One region of the Chryseobacterium sp. CFS15 genome, then DNA from elsewhere that is predicted to be linked to it. Evidence: riboswitches for the same ligand, from Rfam matches in the RefSeq annotation. Region 1 holds a riboswitch; each other region holds the start of a gene.

The links. Region 1 has a riboswitch for thiamine pyrophosphate ahead of thiM (hydroxyethylthiazole kinase). Riboswitches for the same ligand answer to the same signal wherever they lie in the genome.
Region 2: it holds a riboswitch for thiamine pyrophosphate, as region 1 does, so the genes downstream of both, thiS (sulfur carrier protein ThiS) here and thiM (hydroxyethylthiazole kinase) in region 1, are expected to answer to the same signal.
Region 3: it holds a riboswitch for thiamine pyrophosphate, as region 1 does, so the genes downstream of both, thiM (hydroxyethylthiazole kinase) here and thiM (hydroxyethylthiazole kinase) in region 1, are expected to answer to the same signal.
Region 4: it holds a riboswitch for thiamine pyrophosphate, as region 1 does, so the genes downstream of both, OH814_RS12570 (TonB-dependent receptor plug domain-containing protein) here and thiM (hydroxyethylthiazole kinase) in region 1, are expected to answer to the same signal.

What each region holds. Positions count from the first base shown of each region.
Region 1 covers NZ_JAVHYL010000002.1:209,511-213,713, reverse strand. The annotation lists gene OH814_RS03710 (TonB-dependent receptor) at 1-1,107, opposite strand, end outside; gene OH814_RS03705 (response regulator) at 1,490-1,846, shown strand; TPP riboswitch at 1,995-2,087, shown strand; gene thiM (hydroxyethylthiazole kinase) at 2,149-2,946, shown strand; gene thiE (thiamine phosphate synthase) at 2,943-3,581, shown strand; gene thiD (bifunctional hydroxymethylpyrimidine kinase/phosphomethylpyrimidine kinase) at 3,578-4,203, shown strand, end outside.
Region 2 covers NZ_JAVHYL010000007.1:113,052-117,254, reverse strand. The annotation lists gene panB (3-methyl-2-oxobutanoate hydroxymethyltransferase) at 1-404, shown strand, start outside; gene OH814_RS12660 (hypothetical protein) at 404-727, shown strand; gene OH814_RS12655 (RNA pseudouridine synthase) at 731-1,411, shown strand; TPP riboswitch at 1,697-1,797, shown strand; gene thiS (sulfur carrier protein ThiS) at 1,855-2,061, shown strand; gene thiC (phosphomethylpyrimidine synthase ThiC) at 2,073-3,884, shown strand; gene OH814_RS12640 (thiamine phosphate synthase) at 3,881-4,203, shown strand, end outside.
Region 3 covers NZ_JAVHYL010000001.1:38,540-42,742, reverse strand. The annotation lists gene OH814_RS00190 (linear amide C-N hydrolase) at 1-1,078, shown strand, start outside; gene OH814_RS00185 (CPBP family intramembrane glutamic endopeptidase) at 1,134-1,787, shown strand; TPP riboswitch at 2,090-2,182, shown strand; gene thiM (hydroxyethylthiazole kinase) at 2,246-3,199, shown strand; gene OH814_RS00175 (HAD-IA family hydrolase) at 3,218-3,751, shown strand.
Region 4 covers NZ_JAVHYL010000007.1:93,020-97,222, reverse strand. The annotation lists gene OH814_RS12580 (bifunctional aconitate hydratase 2/2-methylisocitrate dehydratase) at 1-969, opposite strand, end outside; gene OH814_RS12575 (WG repeat-containing protein) at 1,321-2,088, shown strand; TPP riboswitch at 2,154-2,247, shown strand; gene OH814_RS12570 (TonB-dependent receptor plug domain-containing protein) at 2,355-4,203, shown strand, end outside.

The DNA.
Region 1 (4,203 bases):
CCAGAAATTGGTATAAAGACCGGCTGATAATTCTGCTACTGGAACCATAGAAAGCATTTTGTGTGCTTCATTATCTTTCCCGTCTACCGCAGCTCCGTAACTTTGAGAATAACTTGGGCGTAAAGTAATTCCGGCCTTCCATTTATCAGAAATATTTACATCAATAACTGCACTTAAATTAAATCTATTAAAACCTGTATTAAGCGCCATACCTTCCTGATCAAAATACGCAGCCGAGATTGCATATTTTACATTCTGGCTTCCCCCTCTCACCGATAACTGATAATTCTGAATGGCGGCCGGGCGGTAAAACGCATCCTGCCAGTCGATATTTGCTACCTGATTGGTTCCCCATCTTGGATCGACCATATAGGTGATATTTGCCAGATTATAATCAGTAGTATTTGCCAGATTAAAATAATTTGCTCTCACTGCATAGCTGTCAGAAGCTGAATTCCCTGGAGATAAAGCAACCCATCTTTTATTAATAGACTCGGTTGCATAGTCAATCCATTCTGCGCTGTTCATGATGTCAAGCTTTTTCTCGATGGTTTGAACACCATAATACTGAGAAAATGAGAATGATGGCTTACCTGAAACTCCTTTTTTAGTCGTTACAATCACGATCCCATTAGAGCCTCTCGATCCGTACATTGCCGTTGATGCAGCATCCTTTAGTACTTCAATCGATTGCACATCATCTGGAGAAACATTGGCCATGTCATCTACTACCATTCCATCAACTACATAAAGAGGAGAATTGCTTGCTGAGATAGAAGCTGAACCACGCACTCGAATTTCTAAGGGTTCTCCCGGTTTTCCTGAAGTAGCACGGGTTTTAACACCCGCAATCTGACCCGTTAATGCCTGATCAACTCGTGCAATAGGACGATCTTTGAAACTCGCCGTACTCACCTTTCCGACAGATCCGGTGACCTCTCCTTTTTTTTGTGTACCGTAAGCGATAACGACTACTTCCTCAATATCCTTCGTTTTATTATTGGATTTTGTACTATCCGAGGCCTTACCTGTGGTTTCTTTTTCCTGTGCGAAGATAAAACTTGTGGTACTTAGTAAAATACCAAGAGTTATTATAGATTTCTTCATTTTGTGGCTGGTGATTAATAATTATTACTTTTATACTTTCATTTAAATTAAAGCATGAGAAAAGTTAAATCTGAAAGACATGATATTTCTCATATTTTTATTTTTATAAAAGTATACTTATCGAAAATTTCAGCTATCCTGCTGTTACCTGCCCAAATCTCATCGTATAGAAATACACACAAACCACTCATTATCAACAACATTATTTAATTAAAAAAAATTCAGGAATAGAAAAAATTAAAAACAATTACTCAAATAAAGAAATATCTTAAGCGTATGCTCACCAATTTCATCTTCATAAACTTTGAATTTTCATTCTATATTATGATAAATTATTTTAGCAAGATCTCAATGTTGGCTTTGTTTTTGCCAAGCAAGATGTATGAAAACAATTTTTATCGTAGAAGATGAGACAGGCATCAGAGATGCATTACAATTGCTCCTGTCATTCGAAAATTATGACGTCCGTTCATTTGCTACTGTTGATGCCTTCAACAATAGAGATCAATCGGTTGTTCCGGATGTTTTTATATTGGATGTAAGATTACCTGATGGTTCGGGTACCGATCTTTGCAATCAAATAAAAGAAGATGAAGCTACTTCAAAAATTCCGGTAATGATTATCAGTGCTCATGCAAAAGCTGAAAATGTAATCAATGCATGCAACGCTGATGAATTTATTTCTAAACCGTTTGACATCGATGATGTTCTTGTAAAAATTGAAAAGCTAACTGCATAATATTTTAACAACTATACTTTAAATAAAAACACTCTGAAGCATCTGTTTCAGAGTGTTTTATTTAGAGTGAAAAATTTGAAATAGCTGCGTTATTTTGACAATATAGACAATGTTTTCATTCAAAATCAATATTTTTCAATACTTTTGTCTTGCGCTTTAGGGGTATTCTGAAAAGAATTGAGAGAGTCCCTTTGAACCTGATACGGCTTACACCGACGTAGGGAAAAGCAATATGTCATATTCTAAATGATGACTGTTGTTCCGGATTTTATCCTAAAGCTTTTATTGATAAAAATATTAGAATGGAAAACAATCTTTGGAACAGCATCCTTCACGTACGAAACAATTCTCCCCTCGTTCATAGTATCACCAATTATGTTGTGATGAACAACACTGCTAATGCACTTCTGGCGATTGGCGCATCACCTATAATGGCTCATGCAAAATCTGAAGTAGAAGAAATGGTAAACATTTCAAATTCATTGGTCATTAATATTGGTACACTTGATGAATATTGGGAAGAAGCAATGCTTTTGGCAGCAAAAAAAGCGAATGAATTACACAAACCTTGGATTTTAGATCCTGTAGGAGCCGGAGCAACATCTTATCGTGATTCGGTTTTAAGCAAGATTCTTTCTTTAAATCCAACAGTGATCAGAGGAAATGCTTCTGAAATTATTGCCCTTTCAAAAACCAGTAAAACGATCACAAAAGGAGTCGACAGCACTGCCAAAAGTAATGAAGCTGTAGAAGCTGCCAAAATATTGGTCAAAAATCACAAATCGACAGTTTGTATTTCAGGTGAAACCGATATTATCATTAGTGAAAATCAAGAAATCCATTTAAAAAACGGCGATCCAATGATGACCAAAGTTACCGGATTAGGCTGCACAGCAACTGCATTGATTGGTTCTTTTATCGGAGTTATTGAAAACAAAACAGAAGCTGTTATTGCAGCAATGAGTTTATTGGGTATCGCAGGAGAAATAGCAGCTCAACAAAGTGCCGGTCCCGGAAGTTTACAGCTCAACATCATTGATAAACTTTACAATATTACAGAAGAAGAATTTTCGGCTCATCTAAAAATGATAAAGCAATGATCTTAAAACCTTCATTTCCTTATCAGCTGTATTTGGTTATTTCTGAGAAAGATTGTTTGGGGAAAGATTTTCTTGAAGTTGCAGAAAAATCAATTTTGGGTGGCGTTGATATTATTCAGCTTCGTGAAAAAAATACCTCAACAGAAGATTTTCTTCGGAAAGCATTCACATTAAAAGAGATTACCTATAAATATAATATTCCACTCATTATTAATGACAATTTTGAGGTTGCTGAAAAAATTGGTTCGGCAGGAATTCATGTCGGGAATAACGATAAATCTCCGTCAAGCCTAAGAAATGAATTGTTTTTTAAAGATAAAATAATTGGATATTCTATTGAATATTTAAGCCAACTTGAAAATGTAAATACAGAATTGTCAGATTATCTTGGCATCAGTCCAATATTTAATACCGACACCAAAAAAGACACCGTGACTGAATGGGGATTGGAAGGTTTATCAAAAATAAGATCTCTTACAGACAAGCCACTCGTTGCCATCGGCAATATCAATTCTTCAAACGCGGCCTCCATTATAAAAGCAGGAGCAGATGCATTAGCTGTTGTATCTGCAATTTGCAGTGCCGAAAATCCTGAAAAAGCAGCTTTCGAAATTAAAAATAAAATATTGAAATGAAAAAATATTCTTATCCTACCGTTCTTACGATTGCCGGTTTTGATGGCAGTGGCGGCGCAGGCATACAGGCAGATATCAAAACATTTTCAGCTTTGGGATGTTATGCAACATCTGTGCTTACCGCACTTCCGGTTCAAAATACAATGGGCGTAAGAAAAATATATCCCGTTTCAATGGAGGCTGTTGCAGATCAAATAGAAGCTGTACTCGACGACATTTTCCCGGATGCCATTAAAATTGGAATGGTGCATAATTCTCAATTGGTTGAAACCATCGTAAATACTCTAGCTAGATATCCAAAAATTCCAATTGTATTTGACCCTGTTATGGTTGCCACAAGCGGACATCAATTGATTGAAGAAGAAACCATTCAAACCATCGTTGAAAAATTATTTCCCATTGCAGAAATTATTACCCCAAATATGGATGAGGCTTCGATATTGGCACAAATGGAGGTGAAAACCTTAGAAGATATGCAGATTGCGGGCGAAAAGATTTTAAGATCAGGCTGCAAAAATATCCTTCTCAAAGGCGGACATCAGGAATTACCTACCGTCACTTCGTTATTTTTTGAAGAAAATGGCGAGCAATTAACTTTTGAAACTGAAAAATTTAACACCAA
Region 2 (4,203 bases), on a different contig from region 1:
GAATTCCTATTATGGGACATTTGGGATTAACGCCGCAGTCTATTTATCAGTTTGGAACGTATAAAGTGAGAGCTAAAGAAGAAGCTGAAGCTGAAAAATTGATCAACGATGCAAAATTGCTTGAAGAATTGGGCTGTTTTGGAGTTGTTCTTGAGAAAATTCCAGCAGATTTGGCTAAAAGAGTGACGGAAAGCATTTCGATTCCAACAATCGGGATTGGAGCCGGAGCTCATTGTGACGGACAGGTTTTGGTGTATCATGATATGGTGGGAATGAATAAAGGTTTCTCTCCAAAATTCTTAAGAAGATACCTCGATTTATATACAGAAATAACAGGAGCAGTTTCTCAATACGTGAAAGACGTGAAAAATGCTGATTTCCCTAACCAAAATGAAAGCTATTAATGAAAAGTAATTTACAGGCAACACAAGGAATTTTATCAATTTTAGCAATCATTTGTTTAGCAGCGGGTTGGTTTAAAATTTTCCCGGATAATATTAACTATCTTCTTTCGGCAAGATTATTTTATATTTTAATTGGAATTAGTTTTATCGTGCAGGGAAGAATGTTGATGCACACAAAATTTATGTATCCTATGTACGCTGCGGCAGGTTTGTGTATCATCGGCGCATTTTTACCAATCGATTCAAGTCTTAACATCATAAAAACGATTGGTCTTTTAGGCGGAGTTGTTATTTCTTTTGTAAGCAGATCACAGAATCGTTAAGGTATTATGGAAGAGCAGATTGTTTTTGAGGATAATCATCTTTTAGTTATCAATAAAAAAGTAGGGCAGCTCGTTCAGGGCGATAAAACCGGCGACGAACCTTTACTTGATTCTATTAAAGATTTCATCAAAAAAAGAGATAATAAACCCGGAAATGTTTTTCTGGGTTTGGTACATCGTATTGATCGCCCAACTTCTGGTTTGGTCATTTATGCTAAAACTTCAAAAGCGCTTTCAAGATTAACTCAAATGGTGAAAAACCGTGAAATTAAGAAAACGTATTGGGCGGTTGTTGCTAAAGAAATGATTCCTCAAACGCAAAGATTGGTTCATTATCTTCAGAAAAACGAGAAAAATAATAAAGCGATCGTCTTTACGAAAGTGACCGAAGGGGCAAAAGAAGCAATTCTTACTTATAATGTAATTAAAGCGTTAGATAATTATCTGCTTTTGGAAATTGATTTGGAAACCGGTAGGCATCATCAAATCAGGGCACAGTTATCAAAAACCGGAGTTCCGATTAAAGGTGATTTAAAATACGGTGCGCCCCGTTCAAATCCCGATGGCGGAATAAATCTTCACGCCAGAAAACTTCAGTTTATACATCCTGTTACAAAAGAGGAGGTGACAATTGTTGCTCCCGTTCCGCAGAATGACGCAATTTGGAGAGCATGTGAAGAATAAATATTAAATATAGAAATAAGTAAAAAAATGGAAACTGGAGATCATCTTGTTTCCATTTTTTTTGTATTGAAATTATCTTAAGTATGGGCTTGCAGAATATTTCATTTCAACTTCTAAAAAACTTATAAGCCTCGAATGCACGAATATTATTACGTTAAAGATGAAAAACATTCGTGTCTTCGTGGCAAAAATATTTTCAAGCACTTAAAGCTTCCAAGCTTAATCTTCTAAACTCCCATCTCTTTCAAAAAATTTTGTCCATTTTAAAAAAATGTCTAACTTCGCTCCCAACTTTAGGGGTGTCTGTTGACAAAACAGGCTGAGACTTTACCCTTTGAACCTGATTTCTAGATCATACTAGCGTAGGAAAAAGTGAGATGACTTTGCTGTACATTCTATTGTACAATGATGGGCATTCCTAAAGTATATTTAAAAATTTAGGAATGGAGCTCACAATCAATCACACACTAAGAAATTTTGATGTACTTCCCAAAACGCTGGAAGCACTTATCGCTATGGAATTACCTGAAAAGAAAAAAGGTATTGCCGTAGCGCTCAACAATCGTATTATTCCGCAGTCATTCTGGGCGGAAACTATTCTCAACAACCAAGATTCAATTTTAATTATCACTGCTACTCAAGGCGGTTAAAAAATATTTTTATGGCTCATAAAATCACACGTTCGCCGTTTCCGAACTCAAAAAAAATCTATGTTGAAGGGAAAATTCACCCAATCAATGTAGCGATGCGTGAAATACAACTAAGTCCGACAAAATTAACCAACGGAAATTTAGAAGAAAATCTTCCTGTCACCATTTACGATACTTCAGGACCTTACACCGATGAAAATTCTGAAATTAATATCGAAAAAGGACTTCCAAGAATTAGAGAACAATGGATTTTGGATAGAAATGACGTCGAAGTTTTAGACGGAATTACCTCAGAATACGGAAAAGCCCGTCTTGCCAATTCAAAATTAGATGAACTGCGTTTTTCGTATAACCATCAGCCAAAAGTTTCCAGAGAAGGAAAAGAGGTTACCCAATTGTATTATGCAAGACAGGGGATTATCACTGCTGAAATGGAATATATTGCCATTAGAGAAAATCAAAGAATCGAGCAATTAGATTCTGTTTCAAAAGAGATGGCTTTTCAACATCCGGGAAATAGTTTTGGAGCAAGAACTCCGAAAAGAAAGATAACTCCCGAATTTGTAAGAGACGAAATTGCAGCCGGAAGAGCAATTATTCCAAATAACATCAATCATCCCGAAAGCGAGCCGATGATTATTGGGCGAAATTTTTTAGTTAAAATTAATGCAAACATCGGAAACAGTGCTGTTTCATCAAGCATTGAAGAGGAAGTTGAAAAAGCAGTTTGGGCTTGCAGATGGGGAGCAGATACGATTATGGATCTGTCAACCGGAAAAAACATTCACGAAACCAGAGAATGGATCATCCGAAATAGTCCGGTTCCGATCGGTACCGTTCCGATTTATCAGGCATTGGAAAAAGTAAAAGGTGTTGCAGAAGATTTAACATGGGAAATTTTTAAAGATACCTTGATCGAACAGGCAGAACAGGGAGTTTCATATTTCACGATTCATGCCGGAGTTTTGTTGAGATATATTCATTTGACCGCAAAACGTGTGACAGGAATTGTTTCCAGAGGTGGTTCTATCATGGCAAAATGGTGTTTGTTCCATCATAAAGAAAACTTTTTATATACTCATTTTGAAGAGATTTGCGAGATCATGAAAAAATATGATGTTGCTTTTTCTTTAGGAGACGGTCTTCGCCCGGGTTCAATTGCTGATGCAAATGATGAGGCACAGTTTGCCGAATTGGAAACTTTAGGTGAGCTGACAAAAATTGCTTGGAAGCACAATGTTCAGGTGATGATTGAAGGTCCGGGACACGTTCCGATGCATATGATCAAAGAAAATATGGATAAGCAATTGGAGATATGTGATGAAGCACCGTTTTACACATTAGGCCCTTTAACTACGGATATTGCACCGGGATACGATCACATTACTTCCGGAATTGGTGCAGCGATGATTGGCTGGTTTGGTTGCGCGATGTTGTGTTATGTGACCCCGAAAGAACACTTGGGACTTCCAAATAAAGAAGATGTAAAAGTTGGAGTTATCACTTACAAGTTGGCTGCTCATGCTGCAGATTTGGCGAAAGGTCATCCTGGTTCGCAATACAGAGACAATGCTTTGAGTAAAGCAAGATTTGAATTCAGATGGGAAGATCAGTTCAATCTTTCTCTTGATCCGGATACGGCGAGATCTTATCATGATGAAACACTTCCTGCGGACGGCGCGAAGATTGCGCACTTCTGTTCGATGTGCGGACCGAAATTCTGTTCAATGAAAATTACGCAGGAAATTCGTGAATCTGCAGAAAAAGGAATGTTTGATAAATCTCAGGAATTCATCGAAAAAGGGAAAGAAATTTATATATGATTATCGTAATCACTCCCGAAGATAAAGTTCAAAATGAAACTGAGATCATCAATCAATTATTTCAGGAAGGTTTGGATTTGCTTCATATCAGAAAGCCTTTTATTAACCAAAATGAAATGACGGATTTTATTCAAAAGATAGATTCAAAATTTCAGTCTCAATTGGTTTTATACAGTCATTATGATTTAGCAGAAAACTTTAATATCTCAAGATTTCATTTCAGGGAAATTGACAGGCAAAATAGTTTATTTCAATCTTTCACAGATAAAATAATTTCAACGTCTGTTCATGATATTGAAAGTTTTAATCACTTGAATAA
Region 3 (4,203 bases), on a different contig from region 1:
TCTTATCGTAATTTTTTCGATCGTCTATCCCGTCCAAAGTAGAGCCTGCTCCGCATTTTTACTCGCAGGTAAAAATCATAATGTTGTCGGCTTCAACGAAAACTGGAAAACAATGCCGGGGATGATCGTGATCAACAAACGTGATGTTCTTAAAAGGAACATTAGCTGGCAGAACTTGACAACTGATCAACTTCAGCCTCATAAACAATGGATATCAAAATTCGGATCTGTCACCTTCAATCTTTTGGGATATGATTTTCCTTGCTACGGGGTTAATGAAAAAGGTCTTTTTTTGGTCGAATTATATCTGGAAGAAACAACCAAAGTTTACAATCCAAAGCAGCCCAATATGTTCTGGGCACAATGGATCCAGTATCAACTGGACAATTACAAATCGGTCAATGAAGTTGTGGCCCATCTGAATGATGGACCAAACATCGACTGGTGGCCTAATGCAGCCGGAAGTCATTTTTTTCTGACCGATGCCAAAGGAAACTCTGCCACGATTGCTCTATTGAATGGTAAGTATACAGTCCTTACCAACAAGGAAATGCCGATGCCCTTACTTTGCAACAATCAATATCATAAGGATCTGGCTGCTGCTAAAAAGTTTGATTTTCTGGGTGGAAATGAAAAGTTTGATTTTGATCAAAATAAGAACTGGGAAGACCGGTATAACCGTGCATATTATATGCTGAAGAATTATAAGTACGATGTTAGACCTATAGACTATGCCTGGAGTATCTTGAACGCCATACATCCAGGTGAATGGCAGACGGTCATTGACACGAAAAAGATGAATCTTTATTTTAGGTCTGACTTGAAGAAAGAGGTGAAGACAATTTACATCGGCAAGTTGGATTTTTCTAAAAACGCATCAATAAAATATTTAGATATCCACACTGATGAAACGGGAACCGTTAACGACAAATTCCAAATTCTTACAGCAGCAAAAAACAATACTTATGTTGAAAAAGGATTTCCAATTGGCTACGACAATAAAGAATTCGGAAATTCCGCTAGTTTCGAAAAACTCAAAAAAAACATTGTATCGTTTTTTGAAAACATTTTGCCATGATTTAGATGTTTTTAGAAAAAACAGCCAATTAATATTTGACTAAATTATTTTTACGATGAAATCAGTACTTCAGAATAAGTGGATGTCCCTCGTTTTGCTTGCAGTAGTTTGTCTGGTGATCTACAATCCACTGACTAGATTTCCGTACACGTTCTGTGTTATCATTATATTTGTTTTGATTATCATATATCTTCAGAATGGAAATCTAAAAATGCTAAATTTTAAGAATCTCAATTTTCATGATCTAAAAGTAATTATAGCCTCCTATGTGATTTTAGAACTGGGTTTGGATTTTATTGTACAGCCATTGGTCACTTGGCTATGTAATGAACCGGCTGATTATTCTGCCTTTAAGCACATTGAAGGCGATGCGTCCCAGTATTTTAAATGGTTGTACAGAATGTGGATCAGTGCCGCAATAGGAGAGGAATTGTTGTTCAGGGCATTTGCTTTTGCTCAGCTGAGAAATGTTTTCGGAGATAAAAAGGTCATCGTATTCGTTCTCTCAACATTACTCTTTTGTTTACCACACATGTATCAAGGAATAGCTGGATTAATAATGACCTTTGTATTTGGGATTGCATTTGCACTGTTGTATATTAAGTATCAAAATATTTGGATCAATATAATCGTCCATGGATTGATCGATACAGTCTTTCTAAGTTTGAGTTATTTCGGATATATTGAATTTTATGAATTTATTTGGTAAATCATCTGGTAACCTTATAGCTAATTTTAACTCTCATATTTCTATCTGAAAGTTAAATATAGTAGAAATGATCAATATATTTGGCTTCTATTTTTATAAGAAGTAAGAAAACCCTTATGAAAATGAAGCCATTATGTACTGCAAATATTCATTTGTAAGATTGCAATTTAAAAAAAAGCCAGTGAGATCATTTTTCTACGGGCTCCTATAACAATAAATTTATTAGAAAAAATGATAAAAATTAATCCTTTAATATCAGGCGAAATTATTATAGCATTTTGATAATTTTTCAATACTTTTGCTTCACGCTTTAGGGGTATTCTAAATAGAATTGAGACAGTCCCTTTGAACCTGATACGGCTTACACCGACGTAGGGAAAAGCAATAAGTCATTATTCTGATAATGACTGTTGTTCCGGATTTTATCCTAAAGCTTCTATTTACAAACAAATATTAGAATGGAAAATAATCTCTGGCAACACATCCTTCACGTAAGAAATACTTCTCCCCTAGTTCATAATATCACCAATTATGTTGTGATGAACAATATGGCCAACGCTCTTTTGGCCGTTGGCGCATCGCCCATAATGGCTCATGCCAAACCAGAGGTGCTATACATGGTCAAGATCTCAAATGCTATGGTAATCAACATAGGTACACTGGATGAGTACTGGGAAGAAGCAATGCTTCTTGCCGCTAAAAATGCTACCCTATTGCAAAAGCCCTGGATATTAGATCCTGTAGGAGCTGGCGCTACTGCTTATCGTGATACAGTTCTGAGTACGCTTTTAAAATACCATCCAACAGCAATTCGTGGAAATGCTTCGGAGATCATCGCCCTTGCAGATGCAAATGCCAGTATTACAAAAGGAGTAGACAGTACAGCTCAAAGCACAGAAGCTTTGGAAGCAGCAAAGACCATGGTTCAAAATTGTAATTCAGTGGTCTGTATCTCCGGTGAGACCGACATTATCGTCAGTCAAACATTAAAATATCTTAAATATGCAGAAACTGCCATCGTAGTAGAAAATATACTGCACGAATCTTATTTTAAAGACTTCGGCTTAAATGAAAAAGGGGAAATACAGCCTGCGTGTCATTATATTCACTTTCGTAAGAGCACAGCTGCTATGGATTCTGTAGAGATTGCAATGGCATCAGTGCTGCCCTGCTTTTGGATCTACAAAAAAGTGGGAGATCATATTTACAATCATCTTCAATCTGAAAACAATCCCTACCAAAGGTGGATTGACACTTACGGTGGTGAAGAATTTGCAGATGCCGTAGAACAGGCGATCAATCTCTGTGATGAGGTTGCATCAGAAGCTACTGCCGCTGTTAGAGAAAAAATGACAGAAGCATTTATCACCTCCTCAAGAATGGAATATCATTTTCTGGGAAGCTGCATATGATCTTAAAAAATGGGCTTAATGGATCAGGTAAAAGCGGTTATATTTGATATGGACGGTGTACTGATCGATTCTGAAAAATTCTGGAAACAGGCAGAATCAGAAGTTTTCACGTCTTTAGACGAATTTACAGCATTGACTCAATCAATGACAACTAAAGAAGTAACCCGGTTTTGGTATGAAAGATTTCCTTGGTCAGGTCTCACTCTTCAGGCTGTAGAGGAACAAGTTGTACAAAGGGTCATGGAACTGATCAAAACTGAAAATTGTGAGATGAAAGGTATTAAAGCATTCATAGAATCCTTGCATAAATCAGGATTGAAGATAGGTTTGGCGACAAATTCTCCGGCCATCATCATTCCGGTGGTTCTAAATAAGTTAGGGCTCGACCACTACTTTGATGCTGTGACATCTGCAGATGATGTTCCGAAAGGAAAACCTGATCCGGAAATTTATCTTCTGACAGCAAATAAACTTCGGATAAATCCATCTGAATGTATTGTCATTGAGGATTCTTGTTTTAAAACCATGTTCAATATTCTTGATTTTTTCTAATAATTCATTCATAAATTCTTTATCACTGCGGTCTATGGAAATAAACTCAATATAAGTTTTCCAAAATCCGCAAAATTATTATTCTCATTTTTAAAACTTCCGTGACCGATCATCCTGACCGCTACAACCTTGTGCTTGCCATATTCATCGCCAAATAAGTAATATTACCACTGTACTACCCTTTGCACAGACATACATAAGCCGTATGCAAGATATTGATTAATATATTTATAGAATCTGCTGCCAAAAACGGACATGGTTCGATAGCAATAGCGATATACTCTTCTGCATAACAGTCACTTTGTTTTAGCTATGATAAACAGATACCACATCATCTTATTTTAGTTAATATATCAAAAATTTAATGTTCAATGGTTTATTATTTGATTCTTTATCAACTTTTTTAATTGTTAAATCATAAAAAACGTAAGATTATGCTGATAAGAAAAGGA
Region 4 (4,203 bases), on a different contig from region 1:
ATATTTTTCTTCCAAAACAATGTCGCCATTTTCATTACGAAGAGGGTTTCCGTTTTCGTCAACTTTTTTCACCCAGTTTTGTAGGTCAATTCCGATACCTCCGGTTACATCAACAGTTGTTAAGAAAATTGGAGAAATACCATTTGTTCCCGCTACAATCGGGGCGATATTTACGAATGGTACGTAAGGGCTTGCTTGTTTCCCTGTCCAAAGTGCAACGTTGTTTACACCCGACATACGAGAAGAACCAACTCCCATTGTTCCTTTTTCTGCGATAAGCATTACGCTTGCATCAGGATGTTTTGCCTGTAAAGCCTTAATTTCTTCCTGAGCTTCAGGGGTAATCATACATTTCCCATGCAATTCTCTGTCTGAACGAGAGTGTGCCTGATTTCCGGGAGACAATAAATCTGTTGAAATGTCACCTTCACCAGCGATGAATGTTACTACTTTAATTTCTTCTGCAACTTCCGGAAGTTTAGTAAAAAACTCTGCTTTTGCATAGCTTTCAAGAATATCTTTAGCGATTACGTTACCAGATTCGAAAGATGCTTTCAAACGTGCTGTGTCAGCATCGTATAAGTAAACCTGAGTTTTAAGAACTTCAGCAGCCGGTTTTGCAGTTGCCTCATCATTTCCTAAAGCTAAATCAAGTAAAACCCCAATTGAAGGTCCGCCTTTCATATGAGATAGTAATTCGAAAGCGTAAGTTGGAGTAATTTCTTCAACCACAGATTCGCCAAGAATAATTTCCTTTAAAAACTTAGCCTTTACGCCTGCAGCACTTGTGGTACCCGGCAAAGTATTATAAATAAAAAATTTAAGAGAATCAGCTCTATATTCGTTTGCTGTATCTTTAATCTGCTCAATAATTGCGCTTAATAGATCTGCGCCGTCAATTGGTTTTGGGTGAAGCCCCTGATTTTTTCTTTCTTCGATTTCTTGGATGTAATCCTGATAAATATTCATAATTCTAGAAGTCTTTTCATTTTAAATGCGCCTTCGGGATGTAATGAGATTCCTAATACGCATCACTTTCAAATAGTTTGACGATTTATTCGTAAATCTTTCTAAGTTTGTTATCGGAAATTGAAGCTGTCTATTGAAAATCTTTTCTGATATAAAAATTTAACAGATAAGAACTGATGTTATTTTTTTAGATTTATCAAAAAAATCTTCAAAATTTAGTTTTCCGTTATTAAACACTTGAAAATGTTTCCAAATTTACGAAATTTTACTATTTTGTAAGGTTGAAATTATTTAGATTCTTTATAAATATGAATTTTATATTTTCTATTTTTGACACAAAATAAACATACAATGATTTTAAGGAAATTGAAGTTGGGTTTTTTGATAACATGTTCTGTTTTTGCTTTTTCGCAATCTAAACCTTTGAAAAAAAGCAATGTAAGTGTATCTAAAAAAGCTGTAAAATCAAATATTGTTAAAAATACTGTAACAAAACTTCCAGTAGTTAATGAGGAGTTGCCATTGCTGATTCCGCAAAAAAAGAACGGAAAATCCGGGTTTGTCAATCAAAAAGGGAAATTTATAATTCAGCCGGAATATGATTTGGTGATGTTTTTTGGTGAAGATTGTAATCTTTTAAACTCGCCTAACGAGAAAGTTAAAAAGTTCGGAAGCGGAGATTTTGCTACTGTAGAAAAGGGCGGTATTGCGTTTAGAATTAATAAATCAGGAAAAAGAGTTTACCAATATAATAGTAATGATCTGGGAAGATGCCAGCAAGAATTGAAAAAAGCATTGTTTCATGCTTATATTCTTAGTGGAAAGTATGGAATTATCGAAGATTCGAAGTTTAAAAATCCATCAGACCGCAATCAGTTTACCATTTATCCAAGTTACCAGTATCTTTACATTTTGGAGGGCGACGACACGTCGAATCCTATGATCATAGCAACGTATAACGATAAATTTGGTGTAATTGATGTTAATAACAAAATCATTATTCCATTTGAATATTCAGATATAAAAAGAAATTACAGCTGGAAATTGGGGAAAATGTTTGAAGTCACAAAAGATGATAAAAATTATTATTATATAGATTCTTACAACCGATCTTATTAGTTTTAGTGTGAAATTAAATCCCAAATCAAAATATTTTTAATTCACATATTTTTAGTAATTTTGCCGCTGAAATAAAGGGGTGCTCCAGTCGGGGCTGAGATTATACCCAATGAACCTGGAACGGGTAATGCTGTTTAGGGAAACATTCATTATAATTGATGAATGATAAATGATAAACTATAAATTAAATCACTTATCAATCATAATTTATCGATTATAAATATAGTCGCCCCTTTTATTCCATTAAATTTTTAAAATTTATAAGAATGAAAGGATTATTTTTTTTAGGGCTTACCGCAAGTTCATTGAGTTTTGCTCAAACTCTAAATAATGATTCTCTGAAAATCAGAGAAATTGAAGCCGTCAACTTTACCAGAAGACTTCCCGTTGCTAAAGAAATCATCAATGTACAGAAAGATCTTGACGGACGAAATCTCGGGCAGGATCTTCCTATTCTCTTAAAAAATCAAACTTCAATTATTTCTACTTCTGATGCCGGAAACGGAGTCGGCTACACGGGATTTAGGATTCGTGGAGTTGCCGGGAGAGGGATTAATGTGATGATGAATGGTGTTCCGTTCAACGATTCTGAAAGCCAGGGAACTTTCTTTGTTAATGTTCCGGATCTTACCAGCTCGGCTTCACAAATCGTGATTCAAAGGGGTGTGGGGACTTCCAATAACGGAGTTTCTGCCTTTGGCGCAAGTATCAATGTGATTTCTAAAGAGCCTGAAGAAAAATTTTATATTAAAACAGATGACAGCTACGGGTCATTTAACACTTATAAATATTCAGCTGAAGTAGGTTCCGGTAAATTCTGGAAAGACCGTCTTTCTGTGATGGGAAGATATTCATATATTCATTCTGATGGGTATATAGACAGAGCTTTTTCAGATTTAAATTCTTACAATTTCACAGCCTTATTTGAAGAAGGAAAAACAAAACTTCGCTTGATGGCCTTTGGAGGAAAAGAAAAAACGTATCAGGCCTGGAACGGAATCGACAGGCAAACCTGGGAAACAACTCCTAAACTGAACTATTCTGGTCAGTATACAGATCTTTTTACAGGCGAGGAAAAATTTTATGATAACGAAACCGATAATTACAGACAAAATCATTATCAGTTTTTATGGGAACAAAACATCAACGAACGCTGGAATCTTGAAACGACTCTTCATTATACTAAAGGAAGAGGGTTTTATGAAAATTACGTAAGAGTAAACGAAGAAGATGAGGAAGCAACACATTATTCCAATTACAATCTTCCGGTATTCGAATTGAATGGAGCTCCTGTAAATCAAACCGATTTTATCAGAAAAAAATGGTTGAATAATGATTTTTATGGCTTGGTTTCTACTTTGTATGGGAAATTTGAAAATCTAGATTTGAATTTCGGATTGGTTGGAAATCAGTATTACGGAAGACATTATGGGAATGTTACCGGAGTGTATTTTCCAAATATTGATGAATATGAATATTACCGTAATCGTTCGGTGAAAACTGAAGTTGCAGCTTTTGCCAAAGCATTAATCAAAGTGAATGATTTTGAATTCTTTGGAGATCTTCAGTTGAGAAATATTGATTATGATACAAAGATATTAATGGAAGGTGATGGAGAAGGCGCTAATCTTAATGAAAACTGGTTATTTTTTAATCCAAAAGCAGGAGTTAATTATAAACTAGGAAACGGAAAAGTTTTCTTCTCTTATGCTCATGCGCAACGCGAGCCCAATCGTGATGATCTAATATCAAACAATGATGTGAAATCAGAAAAACTACATGATTTTGAAGCAGGAATTGAAAAGCAATTTGGAAAAGTCGCTTTTACAGCCAATCTTTATTATATGTATTATCTGAATCAGCTGGTTCTGAATGGGCAGATCAGTAATATCGGAGAGTTTATCAGAACCAATTCCGGGAAAAGTTACAGAAGAGGTTTAGAAATTGGAGCTTTGGCAAAACTTTCAAAACAATGGGAGATTTCTGGAAACGTAAGTGTAAGCCAAAACAGAAATCTTGATTTCAGAATTAAAAATAAAAAAGAAATTACCGAGCTTGGGAATACAGAAATTTCTTTTTCACCCAATTTGATTGCCAATCTTAGTCTGAAATACA